4 regions of the Peribacillus sp. RS7 genome follow, and region 1 is predicted to be linked to each of the others. Evidence: riboswitches for the same ligand, from Rfam matches in the RefSeq annotation. Region 1 holds a riboswitch; each other region holds the start of a gene.
What was found. A riboswitch is a leader RNA that binds a small molecule or an ion and turns the genes downstream of it on or off. The one in region 1 is predicted to bind S-adenosylmethionine.
Positions count from the first base shown of each region.

Region 2: it holds a riboswitch for S-adenosylmethionine, as region 1 does, so the genes downstream of both, ACDZ29_RS16340 (methionine ABC transporter ATP-binding protein) here and ACDZ29_RS08430 (O-acetylhomoserine aminocarboxypropyltransferase/cysteine synthase family protein) in region 1, are expected to answer to the same signal.
Region 3: it holds a riboswitch for S-adenosylmethionine, as region 1 does, so the genes downstream of both, mmuP (S-methylmethionine permease) here and ACDZ29_RS08430 (O-acetylhomoserine aminocarboxypropyltransferase/cysteine synthase family protein) in region 1, are expected to answer to the same signal.
Region 4: it holds a riboswitch for S-adenosylmethionine, as region 1 does, so the genes downstream of both, mtnK (S-methyl-5-thioribose kinase) here and ACDZ29_RS08430 (O-acetylhomoserine aminocarboxypropyltransferase/cysteine synthase family protein) in region 1, are expected to answer to the same signal.

Region 1 covers NZ_CP168135.1:1,617,391-1,621,968, forward strand. Annotated here, with positions in the region: gene ACDZ29_RS08430 (O-acetylhomoserine aminocarboxypropyltransferase/cysteine synthase family protein) at 1-1,251, opposite strand, end outside; SAM riboswitch class I at 1,353-1,459, opposite strand; gene ACDZ29_RS08435 (thioredoxin family protein) at 1,607-1,918, opposite strand; gene ACDZ29_RS08440 (toprim domain-containing protein) at 1,919-2,284, opposite strand; gene gcvH (glycine cleavage system protein GcvH) at 2,376-2,759, opposite strand; gene ACDZ29_RS08450 (arsenate reductase family protein) at 2,855-3,211, opposite strand; gene ACDZ29_RS08455 (acyl-CoA dehydrogenase family protein) at 3,353-4,578, opposite strand, start outside.
Region 2 covers NZ_CP168135.1:3,252,849-3,257,426, reverse strand. Annotated here, with positions in the region: gene ACDZ29_RS16345 (MBL fold metallo-hydrolase) at 1-599, opposite strand, end outside; SAM riboswitch class I at 886-990, shown strand; gene ACDZ29_RS16340 (methionine ABC transporter ATP-binding protein) at 1,058-2,074, shown strand; gene ACDZ29_RS16335 (methionine ABC transporter permease) at 2,061-2,729, shown strand; gene ACDZ29_RS16330 (MetQ/NlpA family ABC transporter substrate-binding protein) at 2,782-3,603, shown strand; gene ACDZ29_RS16325 (iron-containing alcohol dehydrogenase family protein) at 3,668-4,578, shown strand, end outside.
Region 3 covers NZ_CP168135.1:5,125,183-5,129,760, reverse strand. Annotated here, with positions in the region: gene ACDZ29_RS25385 (ring-cleaving dioxygenase) at 1-362, shown strand, start outside; gene ACDZ29_RS25380 (ring-cleaving dioxygenase) at 387-1,334, shown strand; gene ACDZ29_RS25375 (alpha/beta hydrolase) at 1,334-1,942, shown strand; gene ACDZ29_RS25370 (flavin reductase family protein) at 1,963-2,571, shown strand; SAM riboswitch class I at 2,800-2,902, shown strand; gene mmuP (S-methylmethionine permease) at 2,985-4,373, shown strand; gene mmuM (homocysteine S-methyltransferase) at 4,370-4,578, shown strand, end outside.
Region 4 covers NZ_CP168135.1:5,280,790-5,285,367, forward strand. Annotated here, with positions in the region: gene ACDZ29_RS26120 (pyridoxal phosphate-dependent aminotransferase) at 58-1,230, opposite strand; gene ACDZ29_RS26125 (nitrilase-related carbon-nitrogen hydrolase) at 1,329-1,727, shown strand; gene ACDZ29_RS26130 (hypothetical protein) at 1,680-1,922, opposite strand; SAM riboswitch class I at 2,154-2,307, shown strand; gene mtnK (S-methyl-5-thioribose kinase) at 2,386-3,588, shown strand; gene mtnA (S-methyl-5-thioribose-1-phosphate isomerase) at 3,603-4,578, shown strand, end outside.

The DNA.
Region 1 (4,578 bases):
ATCTTCTATTAAATCCTCTACATTTTCAATCCCAATGGATAAACGGACTTGATCAGCACGCACACCCGCTTTCGCCAGACCTGCATCATTCAATTGCTGATGGGTCGTACTGGCAGGGTGGATGATCAAACTCTTCGCATCCCCTACATTCGCTACATGGGACCATAATTCCACCGAATTGATAAGTTTCGCCCCGGCTTCGCGGTCTCCCTTAATTCCAAAAGTCACAACGGATCCTGCTCCCTTGGGCAAATATTTATCCGCAAGGGCTTTATCGGGATGATCCTCATTAGAAGGATGCGAAACCCAAGTCACGGCAGGGTGATTTTTCAAATATTGAAGTACAGACTTCGTGTTCGAAAGATGCTCTTTCATCCTTACATGCAGCGTTTCAAGTCCAAGCGTAAACTGGAATGCGCTTTGGGCACTTAGCGCAGGGCCTAAATCACGAAGTAACTGCACTCGGGCTTTCGTTATAAAAGCGGCTGGTCCAACTGCCTCGGCGTATACCAGACCGTCGTAACTTGGATCAGGCTCCGTAAAGCCAGGGTAGTTTGGTGAGTTCCAATCGAACTTCCCTCCATCCACGATGACACCGCCTAAAGTGGTTCCATTTCCCAGAAGCCATTTTGTAGCGGAATGGATGACAATATCCGCTCCAAAATCAATTGGTCTGCATAGATACGGTGTAGCGAAGGTATTATCAATGATTAAAGGTATCCCGGCATTGTGGGCAATGTCAGCTACCGCTTCGATATCAAGGACCCTCAAACTTGGATTTCCGATTGTTTCGGCAAATATGGCTTTAGTTCTTGGCGTTATCGCCCTTTTGAAATTTTCAGGGTCATCAGGAGAAACGAACTTCACTTTAATCCCATATTTCGGAAGAGTGTTTTCAAAAAGATTATACGTACCGCCATATAAAGTGGAGGCTGAAACGATCTCATCCCCTGCACCGGCAATATTCAGGATTGACAGTGAGATGGCAGCCATTCCGCTTGCTGTTGCCAATCCGCCGATACCGCCTTCCAATAAGGCCATTCTTTCCTCAAAAACGCTGACCGTGGGATTATGTAGTCGTGTATATATATAGCCATTCTCCTTTAAGCCAAATAAATTCGCTGCATGGTCAGTGTCTTTGAACAAGTATGCATTGCTTTGGTAGATAGGGACTGCACGTGCACCTGTTTCATCAGCTTGCAGACCGCCATGAACACTCAATGTTTCGAAACGCAACTTTTTCTCTGACATACTATTTCTCCTCTTTCTCTATGGATTTAGTAGGAATTATATTGAAACCGGGCCTTTCAAAACAAAAAAACCACTTCCAAAAGAAGAGGTTTTAAAAACGCACCTCATCTTTTCAGAGCTAACACTCTGCTGGAATTAGCACCGTATATAAATTTATACCGGTTGCCGGGCTTCGTCGGGCCAGTCCCTCCGCCACTCTTGATAAGAACTATTAAATTCAGGATGCTTTCTTAATACAAAATATAACATTTTAGAATTAATCAGTCAATGAATTGTTAGAATATTCTTTGTTCAATTCCAATTTGGCCGCCACTTGTCCACAACTAAAAAAACCAATCCGTTTCTGATTGGTTTTTCAGCTGATTTCCTTAAGCAATCCATATAAATAAGGAACGGATTGAAAGGCATATATTTTTCTGTGCAGCTGCCCTTCTTTGAAAAACAATAAACACGGGACACTTTCAATTTCATATGACTCGGCAATAGCTTGAACATAATTCATATTCATTTTACCTGCCTTCAGTTCCGGGAAAAGTTCCATGGATATCGTCAGCATCTTGGAAGCCACCTGACAGGTGCCGCATAATGGCGTATATAAATATAAGCAAAATGTTTCCCCTTGTTCAACGGCAAGCTTACACTCTTCTTCTTTCCATTCCTGAATCAATTAGTCGTTCACCCTTTGACTTAAAAATTTCATTTTAACATTCATATTGGCAGATAAAAGCACAGTTGCGATATGATGTTCAGGTGAGCTCTCCACTTCTTTGTACATTTTATTAATATACAGGTGGTTCGCTTCCGGCATTTCCCTTCGGAATTGCTTCCGGAGCTTTTCTCCTGATTCATCTGCGTCAAAAAGGAGATAAACATCACGGTCCATCAATTCATCCACCAATTCATCAAGCTTAGTTAATGATATGGTCCCATTCGTACATCTAATTTCCACATCTTCATTTAAAACGGAGGCAACTTTTCTTCTATCGGAACTGCCTTCTACAATGATCACTTTATCGAATTCGCCCCATTCCATGTCATCACTCCATCTCACGAATTATGTGCGCAACTGCGATTGTACAAAATGAAAAAGAGAGCAGGCCTTTTCAGTCCCCCCTCTCATTCGTTTAACCGTTAATCAAACTCTCATATTCTTCAGCGCTCATCAGGTTTTCAATATCACTGCTATTTGATGGTTCCAGCACGATCATCCATGCTTTTTCAAAAGGAGATTCATTTACATATTCAGGGTTGTCACTTAAGTCTTCGTTTACTTCAACAACCTTGCCACTGATAGGAGCATACAGCTCAGAAACGGTCTTAACGGATTCAACACTTCCAAATGGTTCGTTCGCTTTCAGTTCATCCCCGATTTCTGGAAGCTCAACGAAGACGATGTCCCCAAGCTCGGACTGGGCGAAAGCTGTAATTCCAATGCGCACTGTTCCATCTTCGGTTTTGACCCATTCATGTTCTTTAGTGTAACGAAGTTCTTTTGGTGTTGTTGTCATTATAAACCCTCCATATGTACATCTTATTTTATCTATTCCATTATAAGGTAGATTTATTGTTTAAGTAAGGAATTAACCAAATATTTTGTAAAATTTCAGTTCCAAACCTGTTCGAATTGCTCTTCTTTGAAACCTACCGTCACTTTGGTACCATCCGTAACAATCGGCCTTTTCAGAAGCATGCCATCTGTGGACAATATATCAAGCATCTCTGCTTCAGAAGCTTCTTTCAGCCTATCCTTTAAGCCCAGCTCCCGATATTTTTGACCGCTAGTATTGAAAAACTTCTTCAATTCCAAATTGCTGATTTTATATAGTTGTTCTATTTCAGTTCGCGAAGGCGGATTTTCCGCTATATGAATCGCTTCATATTGCAGTTCATGATTATCCAGCCACTTCTTCGCATTACGGCATGTGCCGCATTTTGGGTACCAATATAATGTTAAGCCCATCATTTCACCACCTATCAATAGAATACCCGTTTTCCCCACGCAATACAACGAAATGTCTTTTGAATTTCCATAGCGATTTCATGAAAGGAAATAAAGGGAATGCCTTTACGGGCATTCCCTTTACAGATTCTGATTCATTGCTTAAAGTGCATATTTTTCCGTTTCAATTACCTTAACGGAAGCTTCACGTTTTTTCGCAATGACATTGATTGGATTGTGTCTTGTCAGCTTGCGAAGTGAAGAAAGCATGATGCGAAGGGTATCGCCTGTTTCCACCGCAATTAACGTTTCCTTTGCATGCTGTTCTAATTCATTGAAAGCTTCCTGAACGAAAATTTCCGTGTAAAGCACTTTTTGTTTGTTCTTCTCCAGCCCTGTAGCCGCAATTGCTTTTTCCGTACGTAATACCACGGATTCAGCTGCATATGCAAGGGATGCTATATCAGCAATGTTGGAGAGGATTTCTTGTTCTTGATCAAGCTTATTGCCGTATTTCTGTGCAGCAAGGCCAGCTGCCAAAATACCGATTTTCTTAGCGTTTCTAACAAGCATTTTTTCTTGTGCCAATGGCTCATCGCCAGGTTCTTCCGGCATCATCATCATTAATTCCTCTTGCAGGCCTTGAGCCTTTTGAAGAAGCGGCAATTCCCCTTTAAGTGCTTTCTTCAGGAAAGTTCCCGGTACAAGCAATCGGTTGATTTCATTTGTACCTTCAAAAATCCGGTTAATACGGGAATCACGATATGCTTTTTCAATTTCATACTCCTGCATGAAACCATAACCGCCATGAAGCTGTACGCCTTCGTCCGTAACATAATCCAATACTTCGGAAGCGAAGAATTTATTCAATGAACACTCAATTGCATATTCAGCGATTGCAGCTGCCATTGATTTCCCATCTTTCACTTGCTCATCAGTCAATTTGCTTTGCCTTTGATCATAAAGGCCAACAGTACGGTATACAGAGCTTTCTGCTGCATAAATTTTAGACGCCATTGTTGCAAGTTTTTCTTTCGTCAAGTTAAAATCGGAAATTTTCGTTTTGAACTGTTGGCGTTGATTCGTATAAGCAGCTGTAATCTCAAGGGCACGTTTAGATCCGCCGACAGCACCCACGCCTAATTTATAACGGCCAATATTCAGGATATTGAAAGCAATGACATGCCCTTTTCCGGCTACACCCAAAAGGTTTTCGACGGGTACATGAACATCTTCGAGGATTAATGTACGTGTAGATGAGCTTTTGATGCCCATTTTCTTCTCTTCAGCACCAGTCGATACACCTTCATAATCACGCTCTACAATGAAAGCAGAGAATTGTTCGCCGTCGATTTTGGCGTATACACAGAAGACATCTGCAAAACCTG
Region 2 (4,578 bases), 1.6 Mb from region 1:
TCAGGCACATGTCCAGCATGGCAGCAAAACACTTCCCCAAAGTCATATCGGAGTAATTTTTTTATGGAATCGATGATGATCGGGACAGACTCTTCCCGTAAGATAAGCTTTGTTTTTGGTGTTACGAAAAGGTCTCCTGAAAAGAGCATGCCAGTGCTGTGATTCAAATACACCATATGGTCCTTCGCATGACCAGGGGTAAAAATCGGCTCCCACGTTTGGGTGCGGGAATGAATGGCCTTGCCTAGCGGCTCAGCCTTAAAGGCGTCTCTTTTTCCCCAAAACATTTTACGATATTCAGGATATTCAGCATCCTTCGCACAAGCATCAACCGACATCGGATGAATGAATATCGGAACCTTTTTATGTTCCTTTATCCAGGCAGCGCCTCCCGTATGGTCTTCATGATAGTGCGTCAGGGCAACTGTTTCGAAGTCTGCGGACTCATAGAATGGAATAAGTCCTTCCAATAAAATCTGTGCGCCAGTATCTATCAATAGCCCATCCGTTAAAAAAACATAGACACTCATCCCCGACTTGATCCCGTCAGGAGTCCCGTGCACACAAACCACATCATTTACCGTCTTAATCTCTATCATGCATTTCCACCCCATCATTGTACAAAAATAGTTTTTTCTCCCTTTTTCACTTTATTATAATAAATGTATTATCTCTTTACCCTTTTGACAAGGAAATAATGGAATATTTGGATGTAAAAGACGGATTATTGACTAAGAGCCCTTTTGACAGGAATGGTTTTAATGAACCGCACGGAACATTATCGAAAAAAAACTATCACCAAATCACAGAAACGATTGACATTGTGGAATTTTACAAATATTATAGATTATATTATAAAACTTGAAATATTCTAAAATAATAATTTACTTATCAAGAGTGACGGAGGGATCAGGCCCTGTGATGTCCGGCAACCGCCCTTCGGGAACGGTGCCACTTCCTGCAGAATGTTTGCATTCTGAAAGATAAGACGAGATATAATTTCGCTGCCTCTTTCTGAATGATAGAGGCAGTTTTTTATGTTTAAGGGGGAAGGATCATGATTGAAATCTGTTCAGTCCGAAAGGAATACATCACGAAGAAAAACCGAGTTATCGGAGTGGATAACGTATCTTTAACCATTCAAAAAGGCGAAGTGTATGGAATTGTCGGCTACAGCGGAGCTGGAAAAAGCTCATTACTCCGCTGCTTGAATTTGCTTGAACGTCCGACAGCTGGAAATATCATCATTGACGGCATTGATTTAACCTCTTTATCAAGTAAAGAGCTTCGTAAACAACGTCAAAAAATCGGAATGATATTTCAACACTTTTCCTTGGTCAGTTCAAAAACCGTTTATGAAAATGTCGCTTTCGCCTTAAAGGCCGCGCATCAATCGAAGGACGCCATCAGGTTACGTGTATTGGAATTGCTGGAAATCGTAGGTCTCAGTGATAAAAAAGATGTCTATCCGGCACAGCTTAGCGGTGGACAGAAGCAACGGGTCGGCATAGCCCGGGCCTTAGCAAATGACCCCACCGTACTGTTATGTGATGAAGCGACTTCAGCCCTTGATCCAACAACAACAAAAGCGATTTTACAGTTATTAAAAAAGATAAGCAGGGAGCTCGGGATCACCATCGTGTTAATTACACATGAAATGGAAGTGGTCAAAGAACTATGCCACCGAGTCGCCGTCATGCAGGATGGGCGGGTAATTGAAGAAGGTTCCGTTTATGAAATATTTTCACAGCCAAAGCAGGAATTAACGAAGCAATTCATCAGCAGTGTATTGGATTTCGAACTTCCCTCACATTTGATTGAAGAAAGTAAAGGAACGATTATTAAAATTCAATTCGAAGGGCAAACCGCCGGTGAATCGATTCTCTCCGACGCTCTCCAATCCCATTCAGTAAAGGGGAATATCCTGCACGGTAAAATTGAGTATATTCAGGATGTCCCTTTAGGCATCTTGATCATTGAGTTAATCGGTGAGGCCGCTGAAATTCATTCGGCATTGGAATATATAAAAAATCGTTCCAATTCTGTGGAGGTGTTAAAACATGTCATTTCTTGATTCCATCGTCAATATTTTACCTGATCTTAATAAAGCCTTCCTTGAAACAATTTATATGGTCGGCGTTTCCCTTGCGGTAGCCCTTCTGATAGGTTTACCACTTGGAGTATTGCTGTTTACGACAACTAGGAATTTATTCTTTGAAAATAGCGTCGTGAATCGATCACTCGGTTTCGCAGTCAATATTGTCCGTTCAATCCCGTTCATCATTCTCTTGGTCGCCCTCCTTCCTTTAACGGAACTGCTTACTGGATCGACGATAGGGCCAAGAGCGGCTTCTGTTTCCCTGTCCGTATCCGCGATACCTTTTTTTGCAAGGATCGTGGAATCGGCATTACGTGAAATAGACAAAGGAGTGATTGAAGCTGCAATTGCCGTGGGGGCCACTCCATGGATGATCATTAAGGATGTACTTCTTCCGGAGGCAAAACCGGGAATCATTCAGGGGCTGACATTAACGACCATTTCACTGATCGGTTACTCAGCAATGGCAGGGACAATCGGCGGAGGGGGAATTGGTGACCTGGCCATCAGGTACGGTTATTACCGTTATGACAACACGGTCATGATCACGACGATCGTCGTGTTGATCTGCCTTGTACAAATCATTCAAATGGTTGGTGACAAAGCCTCATACTTAGTTAACAAACGATAGAATCAGTCATTTTTTCAATGATTCAATACATATATTTCAGGAGGAATTTCAAATGAAGAAGATAGCTTCGTTATTATCAGTCTGTGCACTTGCCCTTGGCTTGGCAGCTTGCGGAAGCGATGATGCATCCCCAAAAACTGAAGACAAAAAAGAATTGAAGATCGGGGCGACTACCGGGCCATACGCCGATATGGTTAAAGAAGCAATCCAGCCAGGTCTGGAAGATCTCGGTTACAAAATAGAGATCGTAGAGTTCACCGACTATATCCAGCCGAATAAGTCGCTTGGCAACAACTCGATCGACGCCAACCTATTCCAGCATAAAGTGTACATGGATAACTTCGCTAAAGAAAATGATCTAACGCTTTCCGACCTTATCATAGTTCCAACAGCACCAATGGGCATATACTCGAACAAATATAAATCGTTGAAAGAAATTAAAGACGGTACATCCCTTGCATTGCCCAATGATCCGGTTAACCTTGCACGTGCACTTAAAGTGCTGGTGGATGAAAAATTGATCGAGGTTGACCCAGATGTCGACCCTTTAAAAATTTCTGAAAAGGATGTAACGGAAAATCCAAAAAACATCCAATTCAAGCCATTGGAATCCGCTCAATTGCCCCGCGCAACAGACAGTGTTGACCTATCAGCTGTCCCTGGTAATTTCGCTCTCGCAGCGAAAATGGACCTCCAGGATGCCCTTGTTTTAGAAAAGATGCCAGATATGTATCGAAACGTTGTTGCAGTGAATACAAAAGATGTAGACGCTCAATTTGCCAAAGATATTAAATCAGTAGTGGAATCCGCCCAGTTTGAAAAAGTGATCGATAGCAATTTTGCCGGATTCGGAAAACCAGATTGGATGAAATGATCAAATAATCGAGGCCTGCTTTCCCTTTTCAGGGAAACAGGCCTTTACATTAAGGAGAACGAATATGAATACCCTACTGGAAGTCCGCAGCGGCCCAGCCTATTATGCCTGTAAAGCTAATGTCCTTGAAACACTGGAAGCAAAACTGAGTAAAGCGAACATTCGTAAAGTGCTCGTTATTCATGGAAGAAAATCATGGAAAGTTGCAGAACCATTTTTTCCTTCTTTCGAAAATATTGAGACGATCTTTTTCACATACGACGGGGAATGCAGTGACCCGGAAATTGAACGCGTCAAGAAGTCAGCTCTTGAACAAGGTGTGGATGCATTAATCGGCATTGGAGGCGGTAAGCTGCTCGACCTCGCCAAATCGGCCGGAAACTCGCTTCAAAAGGAAATCATCCTCATTCCAACCCTGGCTTCCACCTGCGCTGCCTGGACACCGTTAAGTGTCATTTATGATGATAATGGTTCCTATGTCCGCTATGATATTCATGAAAAAAGCGCTTGGATGTTATTTATCGAACCGGGAATTCTATTGGATTCGCCTATTGGCTTTTTACGGGCAGGAATCGGCGATACATTGGCGAAATGGTATGAGGGCAATGCCTTGGTCGAAAAACTTGCCACAAAGTCCGTTTGTATTGAATTGGCACATATGGCCGCAAGGCAATGTCAGGAAGTTTTATTGACATATGGCGAGGAAGCCCTAGCGGATTTGGAAAAGGGCAAATGGACAGACTCACTAAAGCGTGTAATTGAAACGAACATCATCACCAGTGGTCTAGTTGGCGGCTTTGGTGACCAGTACCTGCGCATTGCCGGTGCCCACTCCATTCATAATGGCATGACTTCCATCACGCAAACGCATCATTTACTTCACGGGGAAAAAGTGGCATATGGCATTTTAGTCCAGCTTATGTTGGAAGGGAAATTCTCAGAAATCAAACAATTAATTCCATTCTACCAGGCGCT
Region 3 (4,578 bases), 2.1 Mb from region 1:
CAGGAGCGGAAGTCCATGTCGAAGAAAGGAATGACATTCCCCGAGAACGATTGGGGAGAGGCGGAGTACACCATGTTGCCTTCCGGGTGGATAATGAAGTAGAACTGAGAAAATGGATAGAAAAAATTAGTGAATCGAAATTCGTGAACTCGGGATATGTGGACCGCTTTTATTTTCGTTCACTCTATTTTAGGGAGCCGAATGGCATATTATTTGAACTAGCGACTGATGGACCTGGTTTTGCAGTGGATGAAGCAGAGGAGCACCTAGGTGAGAACCTCGCACTGCCACCATTTTTAGAATCGAAAAGAAAAGATATTGAATCGAATTTAAAACCCCTGAATACTAAATCAACAAATTAATCAAAGGGAAAGGAAGTAATCGGCATGCGAAAGCAAAATGCAGGAATACATCATATAACCGCAATTGTAGGCAATCCTCAAGAGAATGTGGATTTTTATGCTGGAGTATTAGGAATGCGTATGGTGAAGAAAACCGTTAATTTTGATGATCCAGGCACCTATCACTTATATTTCGGAGATGAATCAGGTTCACCGGGTACTATCATCACTTTCTTTCCTTGGCCTGGGGCATACCGAGGGACAATTGGCTCTGGACAAGTGGGGATTACGACATATGCCATTCCGGAAGGTTCAATGGGCTTCTGGGAAATGCGTTTGGGTAAATTTAATATAGACTTTGAAAAGTCATCACGTTTCGGTGAGGAATATCTGAAATTCCAAGACCCACATGGTTTACAACTTGAACTGGTTGAGCGTAAAGAAGGTAAAAATAGCGAGTGGTCATTCGGCGGTGTACCAGCTGATAAGGCGGTCAAGGGATTCGGCGGTGCTGTATTATTTACGTCAAAACCGATCAAAACGATGGAACTATTAGAGGAAGTGATGGGCCTGCAAAAGATCGGGGAAGAGGACGATTTCATCCGCTTCAAATCCACATCGGACATCGGAAATTTAATAGATGTTAAAAAAACCGTTTTGCCAAATGGGAAAATCGGAGTAGGAACTGTTCATCATCTGGCATGGCGTGCAAGCGATAATGAAGATCATAAAGAATGGAGAGAACATATCGGTAACAATGGCTATGGCGTGACCCCATTTACAGACCGTCAATACTTCGATGCCATTTATTTCCGGGAAGATGGAGGCATACTCTTTGAAGTTGCCACAGATCCACCTGGCTTTGCTCATGATGAGACGAAGGAAACGATGGGTAGTAAATTGATGCTGCCGCCATGGCTGGAAGAAAAAAGGGGAATCATGGAGAAAACGTTACTGCCGGCAGTGCCGAGAGTACTAGAGGAGGATAAATGATGAAGCATATTTTTCAAAAAGGAAGTAATCCAGAAGCTCCGTTACTTTTGCTTTTACATGGTACTGGAGGAACGGAAACAGATCTCTTGCCATTATCGGAAATGGTTTCACCGGGTTCATCCGTATTGAGCGTACGGGGAAATGTACTTGAAAATGGAATGCCTCGTTTTTTCCGCCGGTTAGCTGAAGGGGTTTTTGATGAAGAAGATTTGATTTTCCGTACGAATGAGCTTAATGACTTCTTGGAACTAGCGTCCGGACAATATGACTTCGACCGTGACAGAGTGGTAGCATTAGGTTATTCTAATGGTGCAAATATAGCGGCAAGTTTGATGTTCCATTTCGAAGGGGCACTACAAGGAGCGATTCTTCATCATCCAATGGTGCCTAGACGCGGGATTGCTATGCCGTCACTCTCAGAAATACCTGTATTTATTGCTGCAGGTAAAAACGATCCGATTTGCCCGGCAGAAGAAACGGATGAACTTAATCAACTTTTATTGCAAGCTGGTGCTTCGGTGGAAGTTCACTGGGAAAATTACGGTCATCAGTTAACACGTTCAGAGGTCGAGGCAGCAGGTTCATGGTTTCATAAGAACTTTATATAAGAATGAAAGAGGGAATGAAGATGATTTCAGTAAATCCTGAAAGTCTGACTGAACGGGAAAATTATAAGTTTTTGACTGGAAGCATTATACCGAGACCCATAGCTCTGGTTACGACACAATCCGAAACCGGTACCATCAATATAGCGCCGTTCAGCTTTTTTAACATAGTCAGTTCAAATCCTCCGATGATTTCCATTTCTGTTCAACGGAAAGAAGGAGTTTCAAAGGACACTGCCCGAAATGCAATTCAATCAGGGGAATTCGTTGTTCATATCACTGATGAAAACAATGTTGCTGATGCAAATCGAACGGCCAAGGAACTCCCATCGGATGAAAGTGAATTGGGCCTGACCAATTTCACGACGGCTGTTAGTGATAAGGTATCCGTACCAGGATTGCAAGAAGCGAAGGTACGCTTTGAATGTACATTAGAGCATGCGATTCCATTGGGAGGTTCCCTAGATAAACCTGGTTGTGATTTATTGATAGGGAAAATAGTCTGCTATCATATAGAGCAAGATATTTACCATAATGGCCGAATTGACCAGAATGGGCTTAAACCTGTAGCAAGATTAGCGGGTCATACTTATACAAAACTAGGGGAATTATTTGAAATGGAACGACCTTAAGTGATAAGAAAGAAAAAATGGCGTCATCTTTTAAGATGTCGTCATTTTTTTATACCAAAATTATTCCCGGTTAGAATTATCTGCAATTCTAATACGGTGAGCGACTGTACCAAAACAAGCAATCATGCCGGAGGTGACAAAATCGTCTGAATGTAAAGGGAATTCTATATATTCCAAAACAAAACTTGACAATTTTTTCATAGATTGATAAAGTTATAAAAAATTAATTTCTTATCCAGAGAGGTGGAGGGACTGGCCCTATGAAACCTCAGCAACAGGTCTGCTAAGACACTGTGCTAATTCCAGGGGGTGAAACCTTGATAGATAAGACCGTACGTTTTTATTTGTCAGTAGCGCACTCTTTTTAGAGTGCGTTTTCGTTTTTTCTGGATGCAGGATAAAGGAGAGTATGAATGGAGAACAAAAGGAAACAGGAATTTCAAAGGGAAATGAAAACACGGCATTTAATCATGCTATCGCTTGGCGGGGTGATTGGAACAGGTTTGTTCTTAAGTTCGGGTTATACGATTCAGCAGGCTGGCCCGTTTGGCACCATCCTTTCGTATCTGATTGGAGCATTAGTGGTTTATCTAGTCATGCTATGTCTAGGTGAACTGGCAGTACATATGCCCGAGACAGGTGCGTTTCATAGCTACGCAGCCAAATACATCGGACCAGGGACAGGGTTTACAGTAGCCTGGTTATATTGGCTAACCTGGACTGTTGCACTAGGTTCGGAATTCACGGCTGCAGGATTGTTGATGCAGCGATGGTTTCCATCAATCAATGTCTGGATATGGAGTGCTCTATTTGCCATATTGGTTTTGGCATTAAATGCTTGGACCGTTAAGTTTTTCGCTGAATCCGAATTTTGGTTTGCGTCTATAAAGGTAATTGCGATTGTGATATTTATTATTTTGGGAGCAGCGACAATGGTAGGTTTTATTCCAATGACTAACTCACAATCAGCACCGCTATTTTCCAATTTTACAAGTGCAGGTTTATTTCCGAATGGTGCTTTTGCCATTATAATGACGATGCTTGCGGTGAATTTCGCATTTTCTGGAACTGAATTAATCGGAATTGCAGCTGGAGAAACTGTGAATCCAGAAAAAACGATACCAAAGGCAATCCGCATGACATTATGGAGATTGATCATCTTTTTTGTAGGAACCATCGTTGTATTATCCGCATTATTGCCTGTTTCGGATGCAAGCGTATTAGAGAGCCCCTTTGTTGCAGTTCTTGAACGAATTGGAGTGCCATATGCAGCGGATATCATGAACTTTGTTATTTTAACTGCCATTTTGTCTGCTGCAAACTCAGGTCTATATGCCTCTTCCAGAATGCTTTGGTCCCTTGCAGATAAGAAAACGATATCACCTATATTTGCAAAATTAACAAAAAGAGGTGTTCCGATAAATGCAGTCATTTTCAGTATGTTGGGTGGTGGCTTAGCCTTGTTTTCGAGTATTATTGCACCGGATACGGTGTATATCGTCCTTGTATCCATTTCGGGTCTAGCCGTGGTTGTAGTTTGGATGAGTATTAGCGCTTCACAGTTCCTATTCCGAAGACGTTTTATAAAAGAAGGAAATTCAGTAAATGATTTGGCTTATCGTACACCATTATATCCGTTCGTACCAATCGTTTCTTTCATGCTTTGTCTTGCTTCTTGTATAGGAATTGCCTTTGACCCTACACAACGGATAGCACTTTATTGTGGTATTCCATTTATTTTGTTTTGCTATGGAACTTATTATATTACACAATCTTCAAAGAAAAGAGGAGTAAAATCATGAAGAATAAAATAAACCCAATTGACGCTATTTTACGAGATCATTCAGTCATGATTCTGGACGGAGCTCTAGCTACAGAGCTTGAGCGGTATGGATGTGATTTGGACGATCCCCTGTGGTCTGCACGAGTATTACTTGAAAATCCAGAAGTGATTTATAAGGTTCACTCTGCTTATTTTCGTGCTGGAGCGGACTGTGCGATAACTGC
Region 4 (4,578 bases), 1.9 Mb from region 1:
TCCATACTTTGTCAATAAGTTTTTGTCTATTTAACCGAGGATAAATTGAATCCTCCGTTAAAATAATTTTAATGTACGTATCCGTTCCACAGCCTCTTCAAGCCGTTCTTCCGAAGTCAGAAGCCCTACCCTGACGTAACCTTCGCCAAATTCACCAAATCCATTCCCTGCGGCAACAGCTACGTGGGCATGCGTTAATAGATAGTCTGCAAAACTCTCGGACGTAAAACCTTTTGGTACCTTGAGCCAGGCAAAGAATGATGCTTTAGGAGCTTTGACATCCCAGCCGATTGCCCTCAATCCCTCAATGAAAACATTCCTGCGTCCCTCATACATCTTCACTAACTCCTCTACACAGCTCTGCGAGTCCAGTAACGCGCTTGCCGCTGCTTCCTGTATCGCTGGAAAGAGACTAACATAAAGATGGTCTTGCAATAGTTCAAGAGCTTCTATGACACTTTTATTCCCCACTGCAAAACCGACTCTCCACCCTGCCATATTGAATGTTTTCGATAGTGTGTAAATTTCTATCCCTACATCCTTCGCTCCTTCTGCCTGGAGAAAGCTTATCGGTTTTTTTCCGTCGAATCCTATCGCCCCATAAGCGAAATCGTGGACCACGCAAATCGAATGCTCTTTTGCAAAGGAGACGGTTTCATCAAAGAAACTTTCAGTTGCAGAAGCACCTGTGGGATTATTCGGATAGTTCAAGAACATCATTTTAGCTTTATCTAGCACTTCTTTATGTATGTCATTGTATTTCGGAAGAAAATCATTTTCTTCTGTCAAGGGCATCAGTTCGGTCTTTGCCTGTGCTAAAACGACACCGGAAAGATAATCCGGATAGCCGGGGTCTGGAACAAGGATCGTATCACCTGGATTCAATAAACACTGCGGCAGTTCGACAAGACCTGCCTTTCCCCCGAAGAGAATCGCCACTTCACTATTCGGATCCAACTTGACACCATATTCACGTTCATAAAAGACGGCAGCAGCATCTTTTAAATATTGATGTCCCCGAAACGGCGAATATTTATGATTAATCGTTTTTTCAGCGGCAACCTGCAAACTTTTCACGATATGTTCAGGCGTCGGTTGATCAGGATTTCCCTGGCCTAAATTAATGACATCATGACCCTGCGCCGTAATCGCATTGACTTTTGCGACTAGAGAGGCAAAAAATTGCTTGGGCAGTTTTTGAAGTTGTCTGGATTTTTCGAATTGCAACATTTATACACCTTCTCTGAAATTTCTTGAAATTCTAGTCACAAATGATATATGTTTATCATAGTCTTGTAAAGCATTTTTTACATGTGGGGTTTTAAACGATGAAGTGGAAGATTGCCTGCATTCAAATGGATATTGCCTTCGGGCAACCAGATATCAATTTTCAGGTTGCAGAACAATGGATGGAAAAAGCAGCAATGTCAAAACCCGATATCGTTATTTTACCAGAGCTTTGGTCAACAGGATACGACTTGACCAGGTTAAATGAGATTGCTGATGAAGAAGCAGAAAAAACGATTGAATGTTTAAAAGATCAGGCAAAGAAACACCAGTTTCACATAATTGGGGGTTCCGTTGCCAAAAAAGCAAGCAAGGGCATCTATAACAACATGATCATCATCAATAAGCATGGAAATCTCATTAAACAATATGATAAGCTTCACTTATTTCAGTTAATGGATGAACATCATTTCCTGCAGCCAGGTGAAAAAGATGGTTAATTTACTCTTGATGAAAAAATATGTGCTGGATTCATTTGTTATGACATCCGTTTTCCTGAATGGCAGCGAGCCCATACCGTTCAAGGCGCCGAAGTTCCGTGCTTCCGTAACTTTATTGAAGTCCAAGGTGCCTGTCAAGAGTTCGTTTGCTTCTCCGGATTCACCTATGATATTCCCCCATGGATCAATAATCAAGGAATATTATTGACATCCGAACCTGAACGGTTAACGGCTACAACATATGATTGGTTCTCGATGGCACGGCTAATCAATAAGGCTCTCCAGTGATCGAGTCTGGGCTTTGGCCATGAACAAAATACCCGTATTCGAAGATAGTCGGCCGGATTATTATTAATTTCCCCATTGACAAACTATTTAAAAAGTTGATATTATTTTCCCGAAGATTAAAATTTCAGAAAACATATACTCTTATCAAGAGCAGGCTGAGGGATAAAGGCCCTATGAAGCCCAGCAACCGACTGTAATACCATTGTGAAATGGGGCGGATTCACCGCCGGATTATAAAATCCACAGAGCACGGTGCTAATTCCACCAGAATTCATTTTCTGGAAGATAAGAGGTCCGAAGCCAAAACTTCTGCCTCTTTCTATATGAAAGAGGCTTTTTTATTCTTATTTTGAATCTGGAGGGGAAAAGAATGACTCAAAACCATTCAAATTTTAAGAGATTGACAAACGAAACAGCTATAACCCTTGCAAAAAAACTTGGGTTGGTCAATGCGGATGCAAGTTTAAACTGTAAAGAAATCGGCGATGGAAATTTAAATTATGTTTTTCATATTACAGACACAGTCACAAACAAAGGAATAATAATCAAACAAGCGGTCCCTTATGCCAAGGTACTTGGTGAAAGCTGGCCACTGACATTGAAAAGGGCAGCCATTGAAGCGAATGCACTGATTCATTTCAGAAGCTATTGCCCCGAATTCGTACCGCAAGTCTATTATTCGGATGAACAGCTTGCCATTACAGTCATGGAAGATTTATCGCACTTGAAAATCGTTAGAAAAGGCTTGATCGATGGCGATCAATATCCATTGCTTTCACAGCATATTGGTGAATATGTAGCGAAGACGGCATTTTATACATCAGATTATCATTTAGAACCATCCGCGAAAAAGGAAGTGGCCCGACATTTCACGAATCCGGAACTCTGCAAAATCACTGAGGTCTTTATTTTCACGGATCCATTTTTTGAGGAACTCCCGGGAGATTTCGAGCTGGAATTGACTGATGCCGCCAAAAATATTTGGAATGATCAAGAAGTGATACTTGAGGTCGCTAAGCTGAAACAAAGCTTTGAAACCGAGCAGGAAGCCTTGCTTCATGGAGATTTACATACTGGAAGTATTTTTGCAAGTGAAACTGAAACAAAGGTTATTGATCCGGAATTCGCTTTTTATGGGCCCATTGGTTTTGACCTTGGTCAATACACCGCCAACCTTCTCTTTCAGGCAATTACACGAAATGGCGCTGGAAAGGAAGAGATTTTCTCACACCTTCATGAATTTTGGAATGCCTTTGAAGAAACTTATTCCGAATTATGGGAAGGCCAAAATAAAAGCCCATTCCGCCATGTGAAAGGTTATCTGCCTTATTTACTGACAAAATTCAAAAAAGATGCATTCGGTTTTGCCGGCTGTGAACTGATTCGGCGAACCATTGGCCTTTCCCATGTTGCCGATTTAAACGTCATTGAAAATAAAGATACAAGGATCGCTGCCAAAACGGCAACATTGGAAATTGGTGCATTTTTAATTAAAAAACGGGAAGAATTGGATGTTCCAGCTGTCATTGAAGCGTTGAAGCAACGTACACTGCCATCTTATTCAACCCTTTAAAAGGAGACCTGCACATGACTACACTAGCACCCTTACCATATTCGGTACAATGGGATGATACCCATATTACATTATTAAATCAACAAGCCCTTCCTTCCATAACTGAATTTATTGAACTTCATTCTGTTGATGATGTATATGACAGCATATTGACATTAAAAGTTCGTGGTGCCCCAGCAATTGGACTGACGGCAGCATTTGGTGTTGCACTTGGTGCCAAACAGGAAACAACCGCTGAATTAGGGGAATTCAAGAAAAATGTAACGAGGCATATTGAAAAACTCGCTTCTTCACGGCCAACTGCAGTCAACCTTTTTTGGGCGTTAAGGAGGATGGAGAATACGTTGAAAGCAGCGCAAAGCATTTCAACTGCCAAGGAAGCACTTGTATCGGAGGCCCAAGCCATCTTTGCTGAAGATGAAGAAATGTGCAGGAAAATCGGGGAACATGGTTTATCCTTATTCGATAAAGGAGATTCCATCCTAACGCATTGCAACGCTGGAGGGATTGCCACAGCCCGTTATGGAACAGCCCTGGCTCCCTTCCACCTGGCTAAAGAAAGGGACTTTCCGCTAAAAGTGTACGCTTGTGAAACCAGGCCTGTCCTGCAAGGGGCGCGTTTGACGGCTTGGGAATTGATGCAAGCAGGGGTTGACGTCACCTTAATTTCTGATAATATGGCCGCCCATACGATTCACCAGAAACGAATAAATGGAATTATAGTCGGGGCCGACAGGATTGCGGCTAATGGAGATACAGCCAATAAAATCGGGACATTGGGATTGGCCATATTAGCAAAGCACTTTGGTATCCCTTTTTATGTGGCGGCTCCATCAAGCACCTTCGACCTCTCTATCCAATCCGGCACATCCATCCCGATCGAAGAACGGCATGAAGCGGAAATCACTTTCATTCAAGGTGTAAGGATTGCCCCGGAAAACGTGAAGACTTTCAATCCAGCCTTTGATGTTACACCGAATCATCTAATTA